4 regions of the Rhizobium sp. CBN3 genome follow, and region 1 is predicted to be linked to each of the others. Evidence: predicted binding sites of a transcription regulator. Region 1 holds the regulator's gene; each other region holds the start of a gene.
The links. The regulator LexA, encoded in region 1, represses DNA repair genes until DNA is damaged. The targets are predictions, from matches to a motif close to TGTTCNNNNTGTGTTCNG.

Region 1 (6,110 bases):
CTTTTATCATGATGGCCATCATGCTGATTGCCGTCTTCTTCGACCGGCCGTCGATCAGCCTGCGCAATGTCGTTCTCTCAGCGCTCATCATCATCGCCATTTCACCTTCGGAAGTATTGGGACCGAGCTTTCAGATGTCCTTTGCCGCGACATTGGCTTTGGTATCGGGCTATCAGCTGTGGAAGGACAGGCGTGTCCGCGAAAACGCTTTTCCGAAATTGCCGATCATCAGGCCGGTGGCCGTAGTCGCCAGTTTCTTCGGCGGCGTCTTCCTCACCTCGCTGATCGGCGGCTTTTCCACCGCACTGTTTTCGATCGAGCATTTTCATCGCCTGACGGCTTATGGCCTGCCGGCAAATCTTGCGACGATGCCGATCATCTCCTTCATCGTCATGCCGGCCGGGTTGCTGGCGATGTTGCTCATGCCTTTCGGTCTGGACGCTCCGCTCTGGAAGGTGGTCGGATTCGGCCTCGATCTGGTGATTGCGGTTGCCAAGACGGTGTCCGGCTGGGGCGGGGATATCGGCATCGGCCGCTTGCCCGGCTGGTATTTCGCAATGGCGGTGGCAGGCTTTCTGCTGCTGACGCTGCTGCGTACCCGGCTGCGCCATATCGGCACATCGATCATCGCCATCTCGACCCTTATCGTGCTGCTTCTGCCGGTTCCCCGGCCGCCGGATCTGGTGATTTCGGAGGATGGCAGTCTGGTTGCGGTCGTCGCGGCTGAGGCAATAGCTTCCAACCGTGAAAACCCGCCGGATTTCATCTTCGACCAGTGGCAGCGAGCGCTGGTCCTGCCGACACATGATCCGCCGAAGATGCTGGATGGTCCGGCTATCCCGGCGGAAGGAGAAGACCGCCGTGTCAGGCTTTCCCGCGATCAGCAGAACGAAGCGAGTGCAGCGATGCGGGCAGCCGCAGCAGGCGGTGAAGCAAACCGCTTTTCCTGCGTCAAGAAGGCCTGGTGCACATCAAGACTCGGCAATGGCCATATCGTCACCGTCATCGACAATGCCGCCTATCTTGGCCCGGCCTGCGATACGGCCGATATCGTCGTGACCTCGGTCCGTCTGCGTTTCAACAACTGCCGTTCAGGTGGCGCGCTTTTCACCGGCGAGACGCTACGCAGGACCGGTTCCGTCGAATTGCGCTTCGCCGACAGCGGCCCGGAGGTCACCACCGCCTTCGATGCTTTGTCGCGACCATGGATGCGCCATCGCGCCTATGATTGGCGCAACGATCGTTTTACCGATTCCAGCCTATCCGGCGTCAGTGATAGCGACGGATGAGGCCGACGAGCTTGCCCTGCACCTTGACCCGGTCGGGCCCGAAGATGCGGGTCTCGTAGGCCGGGTTGGCGGCCTCGAGCGCGATCGAGGCACCCTTGCGGCGGAAACGCTTCAGCGTTGCTTCCTCGTCATCGACGAGGGCAACGACGATATCGCCGGGACTTGCGGTGCTGCCGTTGCGGATGATCACGGTATCGCCGTCGAAGATGCCGGCGTCGATCATCGAATCGCCTTTGACCTCCAGCGCATAGTGCTCACCGGAGCCGAGCATATCCGCGGGAACGACGATATCGTGAGTGTTGTTCTGGATCGCCGAGATCGGAACGCCGGCGGCGATACGCCCCATGACCGGCACGGAGATGGAGTTGCCATTGTCGGCGACCGGCTTTGGCGCAGCGGGGGCGGCGACCGGCTGGGGCTTGCCGAGGCTGCCCTCGATGACGCTCGGCGAAAAACCGCGACGCTGAAGACTGGGGTTATAGGCCTCCGGAAGCTTGATCACTTCGAGCGCCCGGGCGCGGTTCGGTAGGCGGCGAATGAAGCCGCGCTCCTCGAGCGCCGTGATCAGCCGGTGAATGCCGGATTTCGAGGCGAGATCCAGGGCATCCTTCATTTCGTCGAAAGAGGGAGGAACGCCGGATTCCTTCATGCGCTCATGGATGAAAAGGAGAAGCTCCTGTTGTTTGCGCGTGAGCATCGACGTCAGACCCCGTGATTGAAACAAATCCAGAACGGACACTATATGTTCCATATGTGTTCCGCAAGTAGCTAAATTTCCGTAAAACTTCGCGCCAACTCGTCGAGATTTTTATTTTCATTCGCCGGATTGGCACACATGTCTTGCATTGAGTGAGGTGCTGTCGCACATCTCTTGCCGGTTTCAGGAGGGATATTCATGAACGCGCATTCCGCCAAGTCGCACCCGCTGGATCATGTCGTGCTGCCCGTGGTCAATATCGATCTGGCGCGTGAAAGGCTCGGCAAGCTCGGTTTCACCGTCGCCGCCGATGCGCGCCATCCCTTCGGAACGGAGAATGCCTGCGTCTTTTTCGCCGACAAGACCTATCTGGAGCCGCTCGGCGTGGCGAGTGTCGAGGAGAGCGAGGCAGCGGCCCGCCAGGGCAATGTCTTCATCGCCCGCAATCGCGCCTTCCGTTTCCGCTGCGGCGAGGAGGGACTTTCTGCGCTGGCCTTCCTCAGCGAGGATGCCGGCCTCGATCATAAGCGCTTCGTCGGCAACGGCGCGAGCGCCGGTGAGATGTTGCAGTTCAGCCGACCGATGCGGATGCCGGATGGTTCGGAGAGCGTCGGCAGCTTCAAGCTGGCCTTTGCAGCTGATTTGCGCGCCCCCGATTTCTTTCTCTTTACCTGCCAGCGCATTAATTCGTTCCCGACAGATCGCGCCGCGCTGGAGACGCATGCCAATGGCGTGATCGGCATTGCCGAGATCGCGCTTTGTGCGCCGGAGCCGGCGGCATTCGCCGCCTTCGTCGGACTTGCGATGGGGCAGGCGGCGGTGGAGAAAACCGGTTTCGGCATGAATATCGCGGCATCGAATGCGAAGATCAGCCTGATGACGCCGGAAGGGCTGGAGGCCTATTTCGAGACTGCAGTCTCGTCAGCCGATCGCGGCCTGCGGGGGCGGGCAATCCTCTTCACTGTCGTCGATCTTGCCGTGACAGAAGCGCATTTGGCTGCTAACGGGGTGACCTACACGCGCAAGAACAACCGTATTCTGGTGAAGCCCACGCCCGGGCAGGGTGCGCTCTTCGCCTTCGAGGAAACACGATGAGCATCGACACGAATTCCGAAGTCAGGATCGGCGAAGGCGCAGGCCAGGTCACCTTTTCCAATACCGCCCGTCTGTCGCTGATTGCCGGCCCCTGCCAGATGGAGAGCCGCGACCACGCCTTCATGGTAGCCGGCACGCTGAAGGAGCTTTGCGCAAAGCTTGACATCGGGCTGGTCTACAAGAGCTCATTCGACAAGGCCAACCGGACCTCGCTTTCGGCCGAGCGCGGCATTGGCCTGGAAAAGGGCATGGAGGTCTTTGCCGACCTGAAGAAGGAATTCGGCTTTCCCGTCATAACCGACGTCCATACGGCCGAGCAATGCGCCGAGGTGGCCAAGGTGGTCGATGTCCTGCAGATCCCGGCCTTCCTTTGCCGCCAGACCGACCTTCTGATCGCCGCCGCCAGAACCGGCCGCGCCGTCAATGTCAAGAAGGGCCAGTTCCTGGCGCCGTGGGATATGAAGAACGTCCTGAAGAAACTCAACGCCAGCGGCAATCCGAATGTGCTGCTGTGCGAGCGCGGCGCTTCCTTCGGCTACAATACGCTGGTCTCCGACATGCGCTCGCTGCCGATCATGGCGGCGATGGGCGCTCCCGTGATTTTCGACGCCACCCATTCCGTGGCGCAGCCGGGCGGGCAGGGCGATTCCTCGGGCGGCCAGCGCGAATTCGTGGAAACGTTGGCGCGCGCGGCGGTGGCGACGGGAATTGCAGGCGTCTTCCTCGAAACCCACCAGGACCCCGACAACGCACCGTCCGACGGCCCGAACATGGTTTATCTCAAGGACATGCCGCGATTGCTTGAGAAGCTGCTTGCCTTCGACGCGATCGCCAAGGCCTGACGTTCAACAGACTGACATGATCGTGGTTTAGGCCACGACGGCATGCTGGTTCGAAGGCCGGAAATTGCAGCATTGTAATTTGCACGCCTTCGATTATGACAGGCTTCGACCGACTTATCACCCACCGAGCAGGAAGAACCCATGACTGCAATCACCGATATCATCGCCCGCGAGATCCTCGATAGCCGTGGCAACCCCACCGTCGAAGTCGACGTCTATCTCGAAGACGGCAGCATGGGCCGCGCGGCCGTTCCCTCGGGCGCCTCGACGGGCGCGCATGAGGCGGTCGAGCTGCGCGACGGCGGCAAGCGCTATCTCGGCAAGGGCGTCGAAAAGGCGGTCGAGGCCGCCAACACCGAGATCTTCGACGCGATTGGCGGCATCGACGCCGAAAACCAGATCCAGATCGACAACATCATGATCGAGCTCGACGGCACGCCGAATAAGTCGCGCCTCGGCGCCAACGCCATCCTCGGCGTGTCGCTCGCCGTTGCCAAGGCTGCCGCGCAGGCATCCGGCCTGCCGCTTTACCGTTACGTCGGCGGCGCTTCCGCCAGCCTGCTGCCGGTGCCGATGATGAACATCATCAACGGCGGCGCCCATGCCGACAACCCGATCGACTTCCAGGAATTTATGATCATGCCAGTCGGCGCCGATTCGATCGCTGAAGCCGTGCGCATGGGTTCGGAAGTCTTCCATACGCTCCGCAAGGAGCTTGCCGCGCAGGGCCACAACACCAATGTCGGCGACGAAGGCGGCTTCGCCCCCGGCCTGAAAAGCGCGCCCGAAGCCCTCGACTTCATCATGAAGTCCATCGACAAAGCCGGCTACAAGCCGGGCGACGACATGTGCCTCGGCCTCGATTGCGCCTCGACGGAGTTCTTTAAGGACGGCAAATACGTTCTCGAAGGTGAAGGCCGCACGCTCGAATCGGGCGCCATGGCCGAATATCTGGCCGAGCTTGCCGCCAAGTACCCGATCATCTCGATCGAAGACGGCATGGCCGAAGACGACTGGGAAGGCTGGAAGACGCTGACCGACCTGACCGGCAAGAAGACCCAGCTCGTCGGCGACGATCTCTTCGTCACCAACTCCGCCCGTCTTCGCGACGGCATCCGCATGGGCGTGGCTAACTCGATCCTCGTCAAAGTCAATCAGATCGGTTCGCTGACGGAAACGCTCGATGCCGTCAACACGGCGCACAAGGCGGCCTATACCGCCGTCATGTCGCACCGCTCCGGCGAAACCGAAGACTCGACCATCGCCGATCTTGCCGTCGCCACCAACTGCGGTCAGATCAAGACCGGTTCGCTGTCGCGTTCCGACCGTCTCGCCAAATACAACCAGCTGATCCGCATCGAGGAAGGCCTCGGCCCCCAAGCCCAATATGCCGGCCGCTCGATCATCAAAGGCTGATCGTTCCGATTTTCAACGGCTCGACCCGCGCCTCCCGGCGCGGGTTTTTTCTTGCGCGCTTATTACGGTCAATGAACGGTTAATCTCTGCGCGTTATGCTGAACGAATTGGTAATGCGTTCAAGAGCATGCGTGTATGTGGACAAAGCATCATAAGAAGAGAAAGCTCGGCCGCTTCGTCATCCCGGCTATGACGGTCGCCTTCCTTTCCTATTTCGGTTATCATTGCATCCATGGCGATTATGGCCTGCGGGCGACAGAGACGTTCGAGCGTCAGCGCGTCGCGCGCGAAAGAGAGCTTGCCGTCCTGAAGGCGAAGCGCGAACATCTGGAAAGCCAGGTCGCGCTGCTCAGTGACGGCTCGCTCGACAAGGATATGTTGGACGAAAAGGCGCGATATCAGCTGAATATGTCGCGTGCGGACGAGATCGTCATATTCAACCATTATTCCAATTAGCCGGAATTCGGTTAATTGGAATTTCTGATTAATTTCCAATAGCTTAGTGCCGAATACGAGCCATGCAATTATGGCATTGCTGTGGTCATATTTCTTCCCTATGGTACGCGCCATCGAGAAACGACAAACCCATAGGGAGGGTTGAATGGCGCCGCGAAAGACCGCGACCGTTTCCAGCCGCAAAACTGCAGCAAAACCAGCAGCCAAAGCATCGAATGGAGGCCCGGTAGCCGACTTCGATCGGGATGAGGAACTCAAGGCCTATCGCGAGATGCTACTGATCCGCCGCTTCGAGGAGAAGGCCGGTCAGCTTTA
Region 2 (6,110 bases), on a different contig from region 1:
GCTGCCTTCCGCCTTGACTCCTATCATATCCTCGATGGTGCCGGTCAGCGTGCGGAAAAGATCGGTATCGAAGACGCTCTGAACGCCCTGGAGGATACAGGCCATACGTTCCAGACCCATGCCGGTGTCGATCGACGGACGCGGCAGCGGATTGCGAACCCCCGGCTCGGTCTGCTCGAACTGCATGAAAACCAGGTTCCAGAATTCCAGGAACCGGTCGCCGTCTTCCTCGGGCGAACCGGGAGGGCCGCCCCAGACGTTCTCGCCCTGGTCGATGAAAATTTCCGAACAGGGGCCGCAGGGTCCGGTATCGCCCATCTGCCAGAAGTTGTCGGAGGTCGGGATGCGGATGATCTTGTCGTCGGAGAAACCGGCGATCTTCTTCCACAGCGCCGCTGCTTCCTCGTCTTCGGAATAGACGGTCACAAGCAGGCGATGCTTCGGCAGATCGAAGCCTTCAGTCACGAGCTTCCAGGCAAGCTCGATCGCATTCTCCTTGAAATAATCGCCGAAGGAGAAATTGCCGAGCATTTCGAAGAAGGTCAGGTGACGCGCGGTATAGCCGACATTGTCGAGGTCGTTGTGCTTGCCGCCGGCGCGCACGCACTTCTGCGAGGTTGTCGCCGTCGCATAAGGACGTTTCTCAAGGCCGGTGAAGACGTTCTTGAACTGTACCATGCCGGCATTGGTGAACATCAGCGTCGGGTCGTTGCGCGGCACGAGCGGACTGGACGGAACGATCTCGTGGCCGTTCTTCTTGAAATAGTCGAGGAAGGTCGACCGGATATCGTTCACGCCGCTCATTCTATGCCCTTCAATGCGGCCCGAGGCCGGTAAATACAAATCCATCGGCTTTTAACGTTCGCCTCCGCCACTGTCCAGCCGACAAACAAAACCGGCCGCATTCTGATGAGGGAATGCAGCCGGCTGAGATATCAGATCAAGTTCAAGCGCGAAAATTACATTTCCGCGGCAGCATCGCCGTCATCGGCATCCGGACCGCCATTCTGAAGGAAACGATCCGCGATCAGGCCGGCATTCTGGCGCAGCGCCAGCTCGATCTCCCGAGAGAGATCCGGATTGTCGCGTAGGAAAGTTTTGGCGTTTTCGCGGCCCTGGCCGAGACGCTGGCTGTTATAGGAGAACCAGGCGCCCGACTTCTCGACGATACCGGCCTTGACGCCGAGATCGACGAGTTCGCCCGTCTTCGACACGCCTTCGCCATACATGATGTCGAACTCGACCTGCTTGAAGGGAGGCGCCATCTTGTTCTTGACGACTTTGACGCGGGTCTGGTTGCCGACCACTTCTTCGCGCTCCTTGACCGAGCCGATGCGGCGAATGTCGAGGCGCACGGAGGCATAGAATTTCAGCGCATTGCCGCCCGTCGTTGTCTCAGGCGAACCGAACATGACGCCGATCTTCATGCGGATCTGGTTGATGAAGATCACCATGCAGTTCGACTTGGAGATCGAAGCGGTCAGCTTGCGCAGCGCCTGGCTCATCAGGCGGGCTTGCATGCCCGGCAGGCTGTCGCCCATCTCGCCTTCGATTTCGGCGCGCGGCGTCAGCGCGGCGACCGAGTCGACGACGAGAACGTCGACGGCGCCGGAGCGCACCAGCGTGTCGGTGATTTCGAGCGCCTGCTCTCCGGTATCTGGCTGCGAGATCAGCAGATTCTGCAGATCGACGCCAAGCTTACGGGCATAGACTGGATCGAGCGCGTGTTCGGCATCGACGAAGGCGCAGATGCCGCCCTTCTTCTGCGATTCCGCAATGGTCTGCAGCGCAAGCGTTGTTTTGCCCGAGCTTTCCGGCCCATAGATTTCAACGATGCGGCCCTTCGGCAAGCCGCCAATTCCGAGCGCGATATCGAGACCAAGCGAGCCCGTCGAAACCGTCTCGATCTCGACGACGTTCTCGTTGGAGCCGAGTTTCATGATCGAGCCCTTGCCGAACGACCGCTCTATTTGTGAGAGTGCCGCTTCAAGCGCCTTGCTTTTGTCCACCGATTTGTCCTCTACCAGCCGCAATGTATTCTGAGACATCCGATCCACCTTTAGGTTATTGAAGCCGCTCAAGCAATGTCGAGTTTGTACCCTATTTGTTCCATTCCCGCAATAGGCGCACAAACATTTGAAAGAAAAAGGTAAAACGGTCCGTGTTCTACATTTGTTTTATCGATGCAAAGCAACGGCTTAGACCCTCTGCGCAAGCTTTGCCGCGGCCGGGCAATGAGCATCGATTCGCCCTTCGCACTTTATGATCCCGGGTAAGTTGATGAAAAAGATTCTCGTTCTCGGCGGTGCCCATATCGACAGGCGTGGCCGCATCTCCGGCGAAACGGCGCCAGGCGCCAGCAATCCCGGCACCTGGTTCGAGGAGCCGGGCGGCGGCGGTTTCAATGCGGCGCGCAACCTTGCAAGACTGGGTTTTCACGTGACGATGATCTCGCCGCGCGGCGGCGATCCCTTCGGCGAAATGGTCGGAGAAGCAGCCGATTTCGCCGGCATTGACGACCGCCCCTTCGTCTTCCTCGACCGCAAGACACCGAGCTATACGGCGATCATCGAGAAGAACGGCGACCTCGTGATCGCTCTTGCCGACATGGATCTCTATCGGTTCTTCGTGCCGCGGCGCCTGTCCATCCGCTGGGTGCGCGAGGCCTTCGCCGCCCATGATTTCATTCTCGTCGACGCCAATCTGCCGGAAGAGACGATCGCGGCGATCGTCGCCAAGGCGAACTCCCTGGCCAAACCCGTCGCGGCCATCGCCATCTCGCCGGCCAAGGTGGTCCGGCTGAAACCCTGCATTGGGGATATCGACTATCTGTTCCTGAACGAGGCCGAAGCCGCTGCCGTTACCGGCGTGCAGCCCGAGGATTCGGGCGGTTGGCCGCCGCTCCTGAACGAGATCGGCATCAGAAACGCCGTCGTCACCCGCGGCCGGCGCGAGCTCGTTGCGATTTGCCAAGACCGCGCCGTGGCGCTGCAGCCGCCAATCGCCGATACCGTCGCCGATGTCACGGGCGCCGGCGATTCCCTTGCCGCCGGCACGCTCGCCGCCTTGATATCAGGCCTGCCGCTTGAGGAGGCCGTTCGCCACGGCGCGGCGGCGGCAGCGCTCACCGTCCAGTCGCGGCACGCCGTCAACGAAAATCTGACGCCGGACCTCTTGAATGAGGCCCTTGCCCTTGTTCCCGAGGTCAGAATTCTACATTGAAGCGACTGAATTAAAGAGTTGAGCATGATGTCGTTCGAAAACCGTCCACGCTTTTCGGTATCATGCTCTGCCGATCACAGGACAAGATCATGACCAAGCCCATCTCCCCTCTTCTGCCGATCGCCTATTCGAAGGAGGTCGCCAGCGCCAAGCAGCGCGGCGCGCCGCTGGTGGCGCTGGAATCGACCATCATCACCCATGGCATGCCCTATCCCGGCAATATCGAAATGGCGCGCAGCGTCGAGACGATCATTCGCGAACAGGGCGCCGTGCCGGCGACCATCGCGGTCATCCACGGCACGCTGCATATCGGCCTTGAAGCCGCGCAACTGGAGCAGCTTGCCAAGGCGACGGAGGTGATGAAGGTGTCGCGCGCCGATCTCGCCTTCGCGATCGCCGAACGGCGCACCGGCGCAACGACGGTTGCTGCGACGATGATCGCGGCGGCTCGCGCCGGCATTCGCGTCTTTGCCACAGGCGGCATTGGCGGCGTGCATCGCGGTGCCGAGGAAAGCTTCGATATTTCAGCCGATCTCGAGGAACTGGCGCGCACCGGCGTTATCGTCGTCTGCGCCGGCGCCAAGGCGATCCTCGACATTCCGAAGACTCTCGAAGTGCTGGAGACCCGCGGCGTGCCTGTGGTCACCTATGAGAGTGAAGAATTCCCCGCCTTCTGGTCGCGTTCATCGGGCATATCAAGCCCGCTATCGCTGAACAGCCCGGCAGCCATCGCCAATTTCCAGACGGTGCGCGAACAGCTCGGTATCGACGGCGGCATGCTCGTCGCCAATCCGGTGCCGGAAGCCGACGAAATCGCACGTGAAGAGATGGAAATCTATATCGAGCGGGCACTTGATAGCGCCGAACGCGACGAAATCACCGGCAAGGCGGTGACGCCCTATCTGCTCTCGACCATTTTCGACCTGACGGACGGCCAAAGCCTGAAGACGAATATCGCGCTGGTCGAAAACAATGCGCGGCTTGCGGCAGAGATTGCCGTGGCGTTGGGTGAGTAATTGGTGGGTTCGTTTTTATCGGCTTAAGGATTTTCAGAGAGGGTTGGCCGTGTGGCACCCCCCTCTGTCCTGCCGGACATCTCCCCCACTAGGGTGGAGATCGGCAAGAGGCCGGCCCATCGTTCCCTCGCTACAGTAGCGGAACAATCATACGGCAGTTGTTTGAGGAATCCATCGCGCCCAGCCGATCTCCCCACCTGTGGGGGAGATGCCCGAAAGGGCAGAGGGGGGTGCCACACAGTGTGCCTCTCCGCAAACCATTAAGCCGTAATCAGCTATCCAACGTTTCCTTCACCACCACGGCAAGCTGCTTCAGCGAGAACGGTTTCGGCAAAAATCCAAATCTTGCATCCGGCGGCAGATTGCGGGCGAAGGCGTCCTCGGCATAGCCGGAAACGAAGATGAATTTCAGGTCGGGATAGTTCTTACGCAACTCGCGCAGCAGCGTCGGGCCGTCCATTTCAGGCATCACCACGTCGGAAACGACGATGTCGACCTTGCCCTCGAGCTCCTCCATGATGCTCAGCGCCTCGACGCCCGAGCCAGCCTCATGCACGGTGTAGCCGCGCGTTTCCAGCATGCGCTTGCCGCCGCGGCGCACCGCTTCCTCGTCTTCGACGAGAAGGACGACGGCCGAGCCGGTCAGGTCCTCCGGCTGCTGCGCGGCCACCGCCGGCGCGGCTGGGACTTCATTGATGGCGTTGTCGATCGAACCCGCCTCCGCGGCAATCGCCGGTTCTGGGATGTGGCGCGGCAGGAAGACCCGGAAGGTCGTGCCTTTGCCGACTTCGGATTCCGGCTGGATGTAGCCGCCCGATTGCTTGACGATGCCGTAGACCATGGCGAGACCAAGCCCGGTGCCCTTGCCGACATCCTTGGTGGTGAAGAAGGGCTCGAAGATCTTGTCCATGATCTCGGGCGCGATGCCTGTACCGGTATCGGCGACTTCGACCAGCACCATGTCCTCGGCCGGCATGTAGGAATAGTTGAAGGCCGCGACGTCGGCTGCGGTCAGATTGCGGGTGCGCAGCGTCAGCGTGCCGCCGTCGGGCATGGCGTCGCGCGCATTGACGCAGAGATTGATCAGCACCTGCTCGAATTGCGAAAGGTCGGTTTTGACGGGCCAGAGATCGCGGCCATATTGCACATCGAGCTTGACATTGGTGCCCGAGAGCAGCCGGTCGACCAGCATGCGCAGGTCGCCGACGACATCGGTGAGGTTCAGCACCGAGGGCCGCATCGTCTGTTTGCGTGAGAAGGCAAGCAACTGGCGCACCAGCACCGCGGCACGGTTGGCGTTGCGCTTGATCTCCATCAGATCGGCGAAGCTTGCATCGGAAGGACGCGCCTGCAGCAGCAGATGATCGGAAGAAAGCAGGATCGCCGTCAGGACGTTGTTGAAGTCATGCGCAATACCGCCGGCAAGCGTTCCGACAGCGTTCATCTTCTGCGTCTGCGCCATCTGCGCTTCCAGCGCCTTCTGCTCGGTCACCTCGACGGCATAGACGATCGCCGCCTCTTCCGGCGCCTCGTCGCTCTGGTCGATGACGGCGTTGACATAGAAGCGGAAATAGCGCGCCTCGTCGGTCGGTGTGCGGGTGTCGAGCGGCGGGATGTCGCTCTGCCGGTCCTTGGCGGCCGTCAGCGCCGCGACCAGTTGCGGCCGATCGCTCTCCTGCACGATCGTTTCCAGATACGGCGCCTTTTCCAGGTCGTCGCGCGAGACGATGCCAGAGAACAGCTTCAGGAACGGCGCGTTGGTGCGCAGGATGCGTCCGTCGCCGTCGACCGAGGCGATCGCCATCGGGGTATTGTTGAAGAAGCGGGTGAAGCGCATGGCGGCAGCTGAAGCGGACTGGCCGCTCTCGCTGC
Region 3 (6,110 bases), on a different contig from region 1:
TCGCGATCGCCCGTGCCGTCGCCAATGCGCCGACGCTGCTGCTTGCCGACGAGCCGACCGGCAATCTGGATCCGGAAACGGCAAGTTACGTCTTCGATGCGCTGGAGGCGCTGGTGCGCCAATCCGGCCTTGCTGCCCTCATCGCCACCCACAATCACGAACTCGCCGGCCGCATGGATCGGCGCGTCACGATCTCCGATGGCAAGATTGTGGACTTTTGAGACGGTTGCCCCTCACCCTAACCCTCTCCCCGTAAAACGGGGCGAGGGGACGTGCCCCGCGGGCGGCTGGCGAGAAACGGAGAGGTCGCGGCATGTCCCCTTCGCCCCGCAAGCGGGGAGAAGGTGGCGGCAGCCGGATGAGGGGCTGATCTCGCCGACCTCCTGGTCGGACATCAGGGAATAACCAGCCCGCCGCGATAATCGAGCACATAGGCCTTCCGCCCCTCGACCATGATGCATTCCTGGCCGCTGAAGCTGTCACAGCCGCCGTCGCTGCTATCGACGTAGCGGCCGAACGGATGATCGAATTCCATTCCGCCGAGAAAGCGGCCCTCCCGATACATTGCCGACAGCGCCGCCTTGATCACCGTTCCGGCGGCTCTGCCGTCGATGAGATCGGACGCGACGACGCAGCCGAAATAATTCATCGCCCAGACGGGTTCGCCGGCAAACCAAACCACCTCCTGTCCGGCGAAATCGGTGCCGCCGAAATAGCTGTCGAGATAACGCCAGTCGCCGCTGAAGTAGCCGATATCATGGGCACCCAGCCGGCAGGGCGGGCGAGGCACGCCGCCGCCGACATAGGTCGCGGCTTTCGCCTCTACGATGAAGTCGCTCAGCATTGCGGTGTCGATCATTATCATCTTCCTCCCAGCCTCACTGATACGGTAGCAGAACACGGAGAACAAAAGAAGAACAGAAGAGCGAGCATTGCTCGATCCCCTTGGGGCAGGTGCATCAGACATCGGATGCGCTGTACGGATCCGTTCGACAGGCGATGCCGAGCCGGTCGCGCAAAGCATGTTCAAAGCCAGCGCCGAGGCGGGGCTCGATTCGCAGCCGGGAATCGGCATTTTTCAAACGCAAGCGCGGAGGAAAAGATTCCTGTTGACATAGGAACATAGATGGAACAAATTGAAAACATAACGAGTAAAGGAGAGCCAGATGACTGACATGATCCGTGATATCGCAGCATTCACCTCCATCGCAATGTTCGTTGCCAGCTTCTCGCTTATCGTCATCGCGATCTAAAGTTTTCAGGGGATCGCATGGCAGTCATGCGGTTCGCACGCGGGTCTTCGTCTGGACATCATCGCCCTCAATGCCGACAATGCATCCGATTCATTTCGGCTGACTGGAAGGCATATCATGGCGGAGACGGAAAAGGGTTCAATGGGTGAGGCGACCGGCGGCACGCCGGGCTTCATCCACCTGAGGGTCCACTCCGCCTATTCGCTTCTCGAGGGCGCGCTGCCTCTGAAGAAGATTCTCTACAAGGCGACCGGCGACAGTCAGCCGGCGATCGCCATTACCGACACCAACAATCTCTTCGTCGCCCTTGAATTCTCCCAGAAGGCAATGGACGAGGGCCTGCAGCCGATCATCGGCTGCCAGGTCTCGATCGACATGGAAGACGGATTGGAAAGCGAAAAGCGCGGCGGTCAGCAGGCCTTGATCAAGCTGCCGTCGATCGTCCTTCTCGCCGCGACGGAGGCCGGTTACGAAAGGCTGGTCGACCTCGTCAGCCGCGCCTATCTCGGCGGCGAAAGCAACCAGGCCATTCATATTAGAGCCTCCTGGCTGGAAGAGGCAGGCACGGAGGGGCTGATCGCCTTGACCGGCGCCCTGACCGGTCCGGCCGACGCGGCTGTCAGGGAAGGCCATTCCGCCCAGGCGGAAGCCCGGCTGCTCACGTTGAAGCGTCTCTTCGGCGACAGGCTCTATGTCGAGTTGCAGCGGCACGGCACCTACGACAAGCGGCATGAGCAGAAGATCGTCGGGCTTGCCTATGCCCACGATCTTCCGCTGGTCGCCACCAACGAAGCCTTCTTTCCGACCCGCGACGATTACGACGCCCATGACGCGCTGATGGCGGTCGCCCACAACGCCATCGTCTCCGACGACAGCCGTTTTCGCCTGACGCCGGATCACTACCTGAAGAGCCGGGCCGAGATGGCCAAGCTCTTTGCCGACCTGCCGGAAGCGCTTGAGAACACGATCGAGATCGCCAGGCGCTGCTCCTTCGTGCTGAAAACGCGAAAGCCGATTCTGCCGCGTTTCACGGGCGCCACCGACGAGGCCGAGGAGGCCGAACGCGCCGAGGCGGGCGAATTGCGCCGTCAGGCTGTGGAAGGGCTGGACATGCGGCTTTCGACACTCGGCATGTCGCCCGGTTATGAGGAAAAGGATTATCGCGAGCGGCTGGAGTTCGAGCTCGGCGTCATCGAGCGCATGCGCTTCCCGGGTTACTTCCTGATCGTTTCCGACTTCATCAAATGGGCCAAGCAGCACGACATCCCGGTCGGTCCCGGTCGTGGCTCGGGCGCCGGTTCGCTGGTCGCCTATGCCTTGACGATCACCGATGTCGACCCGCTGCGCTTCTCGCTGCTGTTCGAGCGCTTCCTCAATCCGGAACGCGTCTCGATGCCTGACTTCGACATCGACTTCTGCCAGGACCGCCGCGAAGAGGTGATCCGCTACGTCCAGGCCAAGTACGGCCGCGAGCAGGTGGCGCAGATCATCACCTTCGGTTCGCTGCAGGCGCGCGCCGCACTTCGCGACGTCGGACGCGTGCTGGAAATGCCTTACGGCCAGGTCGACAAGATCTGCAAACTCGTGCCGAACAATCCGGCCAATCCGACGCCGCTCTCCAAGGCGATCGAAGAGGAGCCGAAGCTGCAGGAGGAGGCGGCGAAGGAACCGGTGGTCGCGCGGCTGCTCGACATCGCCCAGAAGATCGAAGGGCTTTATCGCCACGCCTCGACGCATGCCGCCGGCATCGTCATCGGTGACCGGCCGCTGTCCAAGCTGGTGCCGATGTATCGCGATCCGCGCTCCGACATGCCCGTCACCCAGTTCAACATGAAGTGGGTGGAGCAGGCCGGCCTCGTCAAGTTCGACTTCCTCGGTCTGAAGACGCTGACGGTGCTGAAGGTCGCCGTCGATTTCGTCGCCAAGCGCGGCATCAAAGTCGATCTTGCGGCCATTCCTCTCGACGACAAACTCACCTACGAGATGCTGTCGCGCGGCGAGACGGTCGGCGTGTTCCAGGTGGAAAGTGCGGGCATGCGCAAGGCGCTGATCGGCATGAAGCCGGACTGCATCGAGGACATCATCGCGCTGGTGGCACTTTACCGCCCCGGCCCGATGGAGAACATCCCGACTTACAATGCCCGCAAGCACGGCGACGAAGAGCTGGAATCGATCCATCCGATGATCGACCACCTGCTCAAGGAAACGCAGGGCGTCATCGTCTACCAGGAACAGGTGATGCAGATCGCCCAGGTCCTGTCGGGCTATTCGCTTGGCGAAGCCGACCTTCTGCGCCGCGCCATGGGTAAGAAGATCAAGGCGGAGATGGACCAGCAGCGCGAACGCTTCGTCGTCGGCGCCGTCAAGAACGGCGTATCGAAGCCGCAAGCCGACAACATCTTCGAACTCTTGGCGAAGTTCGCAAACTACGGCTTCAACAAGTCGCACGCCGCCGCCTACGCCATCGTCTCCTACCAGACGGCCTACATGAAGGCGCATTATCCGGTCGAATTCCTCGCCGCCTCGATGACGCTCGACATGTCCAATACGGAAAAGATCAATGATTTCCGTCAGGACGCCAAGCGGCTCGGCATCGAGGTGATTGCGCCTTCGGTGCAGACCTCCTTCCGCCATTTCGAGACCGGTGATAACCGTATCTATTATGCGCTGGCCGCCCTCAAAGGCGTCGGCGAATCTGCTGTCGACCACATCGTCGATGTGCGTGGCGACAAGCCTTTTGCCAGCATCGAGGATTTCTGTCTGCGCATCGATCCGCGCCAGGTGAACCGCCGCGTCCTCGAAAGCCTGATCTATGCCGGCGCCTTCGATTGTTTCGGCACGGACCGCGCCCAGCTGGCCGCCGGCCTTGACCGCATCCTCGGCTATGCCCAGCGCGCTCAGGAAAACAAGCTGAGCGGCCAATCGGACATTTTCGGCAGCGCATTAAACTCAGGCCCGGAGAAGATCTCCTTGCCGCCCTATTCACCCTGGCTGGCTTCTGAGCGGCTGCTTAAGGAATTCCAGGTGCTGGGCTTCTATCTCACAGCCCACCCGCTCGATTCCTACAACAACATCCTGCAGAAGATGCGTGTGCAGACCTTTGCCGAGTTTTCTCAGGCGATCAAGCAGGGGGCTGCCAATGCGCGCCTTGCCGGAACCGTCATCTCCAAGCAGGAGCGCAAGACCCGCACCGGCAACAAGATGGGCATCATTGTCTTTTCCGATTCCTCGGGCCAGTTCGAGGCGGTGCTGTTTTCTGAGATGCTGAACCAGTATCGCGACGTGCTCGAGTCCGGGAAATCCTTCCTGCTGACCGCGACCGGTGAGGAGCGACCGGAGGGTATCGGCCTTCGCATCCAGACGATCCAATCGCTGGAGGAAAAGTCGCTGCAGATGCAGAAGGCGCTGCGCGTCTATGTCAGAGATTCCGGGCCACTGAAAATGGTTGCCGGCCATCTGAACGCCAAGGGCGACGGTCTGGTTTCCTTCATTGTCATCAAGGAAGAGGGCAAACGCGAGGTGGAAGTGGCGCTGCCGGAGAAATACCGCATCACGCCGGAGATTGCTGCCGCCCTTCGCGCCGCCCCCGGCGTCGTCGACGTCGAGCTTGTCTGATCAACCCGGTTGATCCTGATCAACCCGATTGATCCTGATCAACCCAGTTGATCGTGATCAACCCCGGGTGACAGTCATCACCCCCGGGTGATCGTGATGAAATCCGTGCCTTCGCCGGTTTCGCGGCCAAGGCCGGTATCGGAGATCGTCAACGTCGAGCCGGGCGCGATCAGCGCGTCGATCCTGCGGCGTGTTTCGTCGGGAATCGTGATGCGGCTGAGCGAACGGGCGATCGGCCTGCCTGTGACGATCGAGCTTTCCTGATTGGTGATCCCGAGCCGCTTCATCGTCTCGCGGGAGAGATTGTTCTCGAGCGTGATGCCTAGCCAATCCGCCGTGCCGGCCTGTTCATCGACGGCATGCAGCGTAAAGAAATGCGTGCCGAGCGCCAGTCCCGGATCGGCGATCGTTACCGGCGCTTCGAAGATTGGCTTGAAGGCCTGCCGCACCATAATGACGCCGTTCGGCGGCTCGCCCTTGCCGGTTGCGGCATAGACGGATTTGAGCAATGCGTCGGAGACCAGGCTGCTGTCGCCGGCAAATTCCGCCGGCCGCAGCATCTTGAACGCCTTGATCGCCTGCACGGTCGACGGACCGAGCAGGCCGTCCGGATCGCCGGCGGAAAAGCCGAGCTGATTGAGTAGCGTCTGGATGTCGATCACCGTCTCGCGCAGCGTGCGTCGCGTGACCAGCATGCTGATCGGCTCGGATGGCGGCCGGATCTCCGGCGCGGTAACCGGCGACACCGCCGGCATCGGCATCGCGGCGCTGTCGTTCATGGCCACCTGCACCGGTGTCCCGGGACTGACGGCTATGGACGGCCGCAGCTCGACATCCGAAAGCAGCGGCATCGCTGCCGGCACCTCAGGATGGAAAAGCGTCGGATGGTCGATCGGCTGCGGCACCAATTTGTCGTCGCTGATGATGACGGGAATGCCGGGCTCGGTCATGCCGTAGAGCATTTTTGCGAAGGCGCCGGGCATGCGTACGCACCCGTGCGAGGCCGGATAACGCGGCACGGAATTGGACTCGTGCAGTGCGATGCCGGACCATGTCAGCCGTTGCATGAATGGCATCGGGGCGGCCGAATAGAGGTTGGATTCGTGGTATTTCTGCTTTTCGAGCACCGAGAAGATGCCGCTCGGCGTCGTATGCCCGTCCTTGCCTGTCGAGACCTTCGAGGTCGCGACGACCTCGGTGCCGTCATAAACCACAAGCGACTGCTTGTTCTTTGAGACGAAG
Region 4 (6,110 bases), on a different contig from region 1:
AGTCGTCGAGCCGCTTCAGGCACCACGGGCTCATCAATCCGTTCAGACGCCGCAGCGGGATCCCATACTGCTCCTGCAGGAGCGAACCCATCGTCTCCGGGTCGAAGAGGTTGAGCGGGCTTTCGAACACGGGGCTGATCTCGTCACCGGCCTTCAGCACGTAGATCGGATGAACCTCCATCAACTGCTTCAGCCGCTCCGCCAGCGACGACTTGCCGCCGCCGACCGGACCGAGCAGATAAAGAATCTGCTTGCGCTCCTCGAGCCCCTGCGCCGCATGCCGAAAGAAGGAGACGATGCGTTCGATTGTCTCTTCCATGCCGTGAAAGCCCGCAAAGGCGGGATAAACCCGGATGGTCCTGTTCATGAAGATTCTGCCGAGGCGCGCGTCCTTGGCGGTATCCACCATCTGCGGTTCGCCTATTGCAGCGAGCAGACGCTCGGTCGCGTTGGCATAGGCGATCGGCTCGGTTTTGCAGAGATCGAGATATTCAGAAACCGACATGTCGCTTTCGCGGCGCGCTTCATAACTGCGTGTGAACGCATCGAATACGGATTCACTCAGCATGGGACCTCCATTAAGGTTATGCCGCAGGCTCTAAGCCGTATAACCATCGAGATGGCCACGGCGTTCCTAAGAATCAATAGTTTCGTAGGTATATTCGACGCTCACCGGCCGTTTGTAGCAATGCACAAAATTGTGCATGCACCGGTAATTTTTTTACTCCGCGAAACTGTTTCCCATTGTAGTTGAGAAAAGGGTCATCGCGATATCAGCACATTTAGCGACGTGACATGAATGTCAAAAAGGTGTGCAATGGCGCCCGTGATTCGAGCCGTGGGAAATCGGCGATCGGCCGACGGTGAGAGCAAGCCGGCTCTGACAGCGGGGCAGCCAGCGCGCTCCCGCAGCATGGAACCGGACGAATGTCACCACCCGCCCGGTATATTCCGAATCATCGCTTCCCGGCACTTTTAGCCGTTGAACGCCTTCTCCAGCGCAACCACATCGATCTTGACCATGCCGAGCATGACTTCGGTGACGCGCCTTGCCCGCTCGCGATCTTCGTCGGCGATCATCTCGGAGAGAGCGCGCGGGACGATCTGCCAGGAAAGACCCCAGCGGTCCTTCAGCCAGCCGCAGGCCTCCGGCGTGCCGCCATTGGCGAGGAAGGCATCCCATATCCGATCGATCTCCGCCTGGCTTTCCAGAAGGATCGCGATCGAAAAGGAATGGTTGAAGCTGTCGAGCGGACCGGCCTTCATCGCCAGGAAGGCTTGGTCGCCAAGCGTGAACTCGATCAGTTCGACGCTGCCGGGAGGGCCGCTCGGCGTTTCCGCCGGAAGTATGGTGGTGCGGCCGATCCTGGAATCCGGAATGATCGACACGTAGAATTCGACGGCTTCGCGTGCCTGCTCCGCGAACCAGAGATTTGAAATGACCTTGGGCATGGACAGCCTCCTTGTTGGCGAGTATCCCGGACTTCTGTCCGATGCTTCGAGGACGTCTGGTCGACGCCGGTTCCGACAGGCTGCGATCGGATTTTTTTCGCCGCCCACACCCCCGCAATAGCGGCGGTTCGGGAATGAAAGCGGAACATCTTTTCTGGCCTTTCCTTCCCGAATCACTACATTACGCGCCATGAGCAATAGTTTCGACGATATTCCCTTCTTCGACGAGGAGCCGGGCGAAGTGGCGCGTAAGCCGCAGCCGTCTGTCGCAACTGCCGGAAGGCCGGCCGCCGGCGGCGGCATCGCCGCCCGCGCCATGGCGGCGCGTGACGGCGGCAAGCGGCCGGATTATCTCGCCGGATTGAACCCGGAACAGACCGAAGCCGTCGAAACGCTGGAAGGCCCCGTCCTCGTGCTCGCCGGCGCCGGCACCGGAAAGACGCGCGTGCTGACGACCCGCATCGCCCATATCCTCAATACCGGCCGCGCCTTCCCTTCGCAGATCCTGGCCGTCACCTTTACCAACAAGGCCGCGCGCGAGATGAAGGAGCGCATCGCCCTGCTCGTCGGCGGCGCCGTCGAAGGCATGCCCTGGCTCGGCACCTTCCACTCGATCGGCGTCAAGCTCCTGCGCCGCCATGGCGAACTCGTCGGCCTGAGCTCCGGTTTCACCATTCTCGACACCGACGATGTCGTGCGCCTGATCAAGCAGCTGATCCAGGCCGAAGGCCTCGACGACAAGCGCTGGCCGGCCAAGCAATTCGCCGGCATGATCGACACCTGGAAGAACAAGGGCCTCGGCCCCGCCGATATCCCCGAGGGCGATGCCCGCGCCTTCGCCAACGGCCGTGGGCGCGATCTCTATTTCGCCTATCAGGCGCGCCTGACGACGCTGAACGCTTGCGATTTCGGCGACCTGCTGATGCATCCGATCGCGATCTTCCGCAAGAATCCGGATCTCCTGAAGGAATATCACGGCCGCTTCCGCTATATCCTCGTCGACGAATATCAGGATACCAACACCGCCCAATATATGTGGCTGAGGCTTCTTGCCCAGCGCGCCAAGGGCGAGCCGCAGAATGTCTGCTGCGTCGGTGACGACGACCAGTCGATCTATGGGTGGCGCGGCGCGGAGGTCGACAATATTCTTCGCTTCGAGAAGGATTTCCCCGGCGCCAAAGTCATCAAGCTGGAGCGCAACTACCGTTCGACCGAACATATCCTCGGCGCGGCCGCCCACCTGATCGCCCACAATGAAGGCCGCCTGGGCAAGACGTTGTTCACCGACCGCGCCGATCCCGACGACGTCAAGGTCCAGGTCCACGCCTCCTGGGATTCGGAAGAGGAAGCCCGTGCCATCGGCGAGGAGATCGAGCAACTCCAGCGCAACAAACATCTGCTGAACGACATGGCGATCCTCGTGCGTGCCTCCTTCCAAATGCGCGAATTCGAAGACCGCTTCGTCACCCTCGGCCTCAATTACCGCGTCATCGGCGGCCCGCGCTTCTATGAGCGCCTCGAAATCCGCGATGCCCTGGCCTATTTCCGCCTGGTGGCGCAGCCGGCCGACGACCTCGCCTTCGAACGTATCATCAACACGCCGAAGCGCGGCCTCGGCGACACGACGGTGCGCGCGCTGCACGATTATGCGCGCGCCCGCGACATCCCGATGCTGGCGGCCGCCGCCGACATCATCGAGACGGACGAACTGAAGCCGAAGGCGCGAAAAGCCCTCTTCGACGTGATTCAATCTTTCCGCCGGTGGCAGGAACTGCTTGAAAACACGCCACATACCGAACTTGCCGAGCAGATCCTCGAAGAGTCCGGCTATACCGACATGTGGAAGAACGACAAGAGCGCCGAAGCTCCGGGCCGCTTGGAAAACTTGAAGGAACTCATCCGCTCGATGGAAAGCTTCGAGTCGATGCGCGGCTTCCTCGAGCACGTTTCCCTCGTCATGGATGCCGAGACCAACGAGAACCTCGACGCAGTCTCGATCATGACGCTGCATTCGGCCAAGGGCCTGGAATTCAACACCGTTTTCCTGCCCGGCTGGGAGGAAGGCCTTTTTCCGCATCAGCGCTCGCTCGATGAAAGCGGCCGCGCCGGCCTGGAGGAGGAACGCCGCCTCGCCTATGTCGGCATCACCCGCGCCAAACGCCGCTGCCACATCTGGTTCGTCTCCAACCGCCGCATCCACGGTCTCTGGCAATCGACCCTGCCCTCGCGTTTCCTGGACGAACTGCCGGAGACCCATGTCGAGGTCGCCGAGATGGAACAGAGCTACGGCGGTTACGGCCGCGGCGGCTACGGCCAGTCCCGCTTCGACAAGGCCGAACCCTTCGCCAATTCCTATTCGACTCCCGGCTGGAAGCGCGCCCAAGCCAACAAGACCGATGCTACCCGCGACAATTGGGGCACCCGCTCCGGCCACGCCGTCGAACGCATCGGTTACGGCGAAAGCGGCCCGAAGGGGCGCATGATAGACGGCGAACTGGTGGCGAAATCGACATCGTCGGAACCATCGCGCTTCACTCTCGGCGACCGCGTATTCCACTTGAAGTTCGGCAACGGCAACATCACCGGCATCGAAGGCAACAAGCTGACGATCGATTTCGATCGCGCCGGCCAGAAGCGGGTGCTGGACGGGTTCGTCGAGCGCGTGTGATTTTGCGGTTATACCGCGTGGGAACCCTTACCCGAACATCCGCATACTGCTGAGCCCGAGAATATCGTTCAGCAGGGCGATCCCCATTCCGGCGGCGACGATCGACAGCCCGATCAGGAACAGTCGCCGAGCCCGGTCGTATTTTGCGGCGAGCAGGGAGTCGCGCGCGAGCAGATCGGCAAACACCTTCACCTGAACGGCGATACCGACAGTCAGGAACGACATCGGCAGCAGATCGATGCGGCTCCAGTCATTGGGATTGGAGACCCAGAGACTGATGAAATTGAGGGAGAAACCAAGAATGATCCCGGTCGCCGTCAGCGAGCCATTGCGGAATGTCGCATCGATCTTTTCATCTGCTTGAGGATCGGACATGGCTTCAATCTCGATTTGCTGATGAGCCAAGAAAGGCAGAAATCGCGGCGGCGGGCAAGGTTGAGCGGACGTTGCCGTCGAAGAAGGCGCTGCAGCGCCTCAGCCGGCAAACCGATGAAGGCTGACACGGGAAAAATGAGGCTCTGCCGGGGAGATCCCGCAGTGTAAAACCTTCGCCTTCCCGCCGTTTCGAGAGGAGAGTCACTGCGATCAAATATCCATGGTTGCATTAGCGTATGCTTTTTCGACCAGCCACTACCGGAGGTACTAGAATTAACACTTGCGCACCCGCGCTGGGAAATCCACTAGTGGTGTGTTCGGTGCATTTGGCATTTGCATTGCAATAACGCGAAGGGATTGGCCTTGATGAAAGCGCTGCTGCTCGTCGATATCCAGAACGGCTTTTGTCCGGGCGGCAATCTGCCGGTGCCGGACGGCGACAAGGTGGTTCCCGTCGCAAACCGGCTGATCGACAGCGGCAGATACGATCTGATCGTCGCCTCGCAGGACTGGCATCCGCCCGGCCACGGCAGCTTCGCCTCCGCCCATCCGGGTGCCACCCCCTTCGAGATGGGCGAATTGGCCGGCAAGCCACAGATGATGTGGCCCGACCACTGTATCCAGGGTACGCCCGACGCCGAACTGCATCCGGAACTGAAGTCCGAAGAGATCGACCTGATCCAGCAGAAGGGCGAGGATCCCAGAATCGACAGCTATTCGGCGTTCCGCGACAATGACCGGGATGCTTCGACCGGTCTTTCCAATTTTCTCCAGGAACAGGGTGTCACCGATCTCGACGTCTGCGGGCTGGCGACCGATTACTGTGTCAAGTTCTCGGCGCTCGACGCGCTCGAGATGATGCCTGGTGTGCGCGTGCGCTTCATCGAGGATGCCAGTCGCGGCATTACCCCCGAAGGTGTTGCCGCCGCCATCGATGAGATGCGGGCGCATGGCATCGCTGTGATTAAAAGCGCAGATGCCTTGCACCAATGAGCTTGCGATCGCCGGCTATTTCAGCAAATAGGCGTCGAATGTCTCATCGCTGCCGGCAACGGGGCCGAAGCGCTTGACGAGGGTCGTCTCGCTCCGGAATGCCGAAATGTCCTCTGGCATCAGGGATAGCAGCCAATTGTAACTTTCGCGCAATGAGACCGGTGCGGCAATCCGGTCAAGCCGCTGTGAGAGAAGAACGACGACGGGAGCATGCTCGCTCTGCTGCAGTTGCCGCGCCGTCTGCAGAATGTCGGCAAGGCTGAGAGACAGCCGCGCTTTGCTGGTATAGTGCACAATGGCACCGAACCGTTCCTCCCTTAGAAGATAGGTGCGATTGGAGATGTAATAGGGCAAGGCTTCCACGAGATAATCGGGGTCCGCCATGATGATCGCATCCTTGAGATCAGGACGAGATTGAATGAACGAGCCGAGATCCCGGGCTCGGCTGAGCGGCATGTCGGTGAAAAGGAATTGATGGACCCTCTCGATGCCGGAAGCGACCTGCAGCGCGAGCAATATTATGAAGCACAGACGCCCGATCTTCACGCCGACGCCGGCAGTTTCGGTGCCGGCGACATCGGCGGGGCCGGCCCGAGGCGGCTGGGTCAAAGCGGTGATTGCG

Region 2: the regulator LexA is predicted to act here: its motif matches at 2,163-2,180, upstream of recA (recombinase RecA).
Region 3: the regulator LexA is predicted to act here: its motif matches at 1,117-1,134, upstream of dnaE (DNA polymerase III subunit alpha).
Region 4: the regulator LexA is predicted to act here: its motif matches at 1,583-1,600, upstream of QWJ46_RS21900 (ATP-dependent helicase).

What each region holds. Positions count from the first base shown of each region.
Region 1 covers NZ_JAULSE010000020.1:37,557-43,666, reverse strand. The annotation lists gene QWJ46_RS24440 (ComEC/Rec2 family competence protein) at 1-1,289, shown strand, start outside; gene lexA (transcriptional repressor LexA) at 1,270-1,986, opposite strand; gene QWJ46_RS24430 (VOC family protein) at 2,185-3,081, shown strand; gene kdsA (3-deoxy-8-phosphooctulonate synthase) at 3,078-3,923, shown strand; gene eno (phosphopyruvate hydratase) at 4,065-5,339, shown strand; gene QWJ46_RS24415 (septum formation initiator family protein) at 5,475-5,795, shown strand; gene pdhA (pyruvate dehydrogenase (acetyl-transferring) E1 component subunit alpha) at 5,941-6,110, shown strand, end outside.
Region 2 covers NZ_JAULSE010000007.1:202,414-208,523, reverse strand. The annotation lists gene alaS (alanine--tRNA ligase) at 1-804, opposite strand, end outside; gene recA (recombinase RecA) at 960-2,048, opposite strand; gene QWJ46_RS13550 (carbohydrate kinase family protein) at 2,278-3,222, shown strand; gene QWJ46_RS13545 (pseudouridine-5'-phosphate glycosidase) at 3,312-4,238, shown strand; gene cckA (cell cycle histidine kinase CckA) at 4,510-6,110, opposite strand, start outside.
Region 3 covers NZ_JAULSE010000014.1:46,947-53,056, forward strand. The annotation lists gene QWJ46_RS20795 (ABC transporter ATP-binding protein) at 1-221, shown strand, start outside; gene QWJ46_RS20800 (DUF5680 domain-containing protein) at 395-859, opposite strand; gene dnaE (DNA polymerase III subunit alpha) at 1,371-4,868, shown strand; gene QWJ46_RS20810 (L,D-transpeptidase family protein) at 4,946-6,110, opposite strand, start outside.
Region 4 covers NZ_JAULSE010000015.1:125,401-131,510, reverse strand. The annotation lists gene QWJ46_RS21910 (PrkA family serine protein kinase) at 1-568, opposite strand, end outside; gene QWJ46_RS21905 (VOC family protein) at 976-1,452, opposite strand; gene QWJ46_RS21900 (ATP-dependent helicase) at 1,643-4,120, shown strand; gene QWJ46_RS21895 (hypothetical protein) at 4,148-4,495, opposite strand; gene pncA (bifunctional nicotinamidase/pyrazinamidase) at 4,862-5,488, shown strand; gene QWJ46_RS21885 (hypothetical protein) at 5,504-6,110, opposite strand, start outside.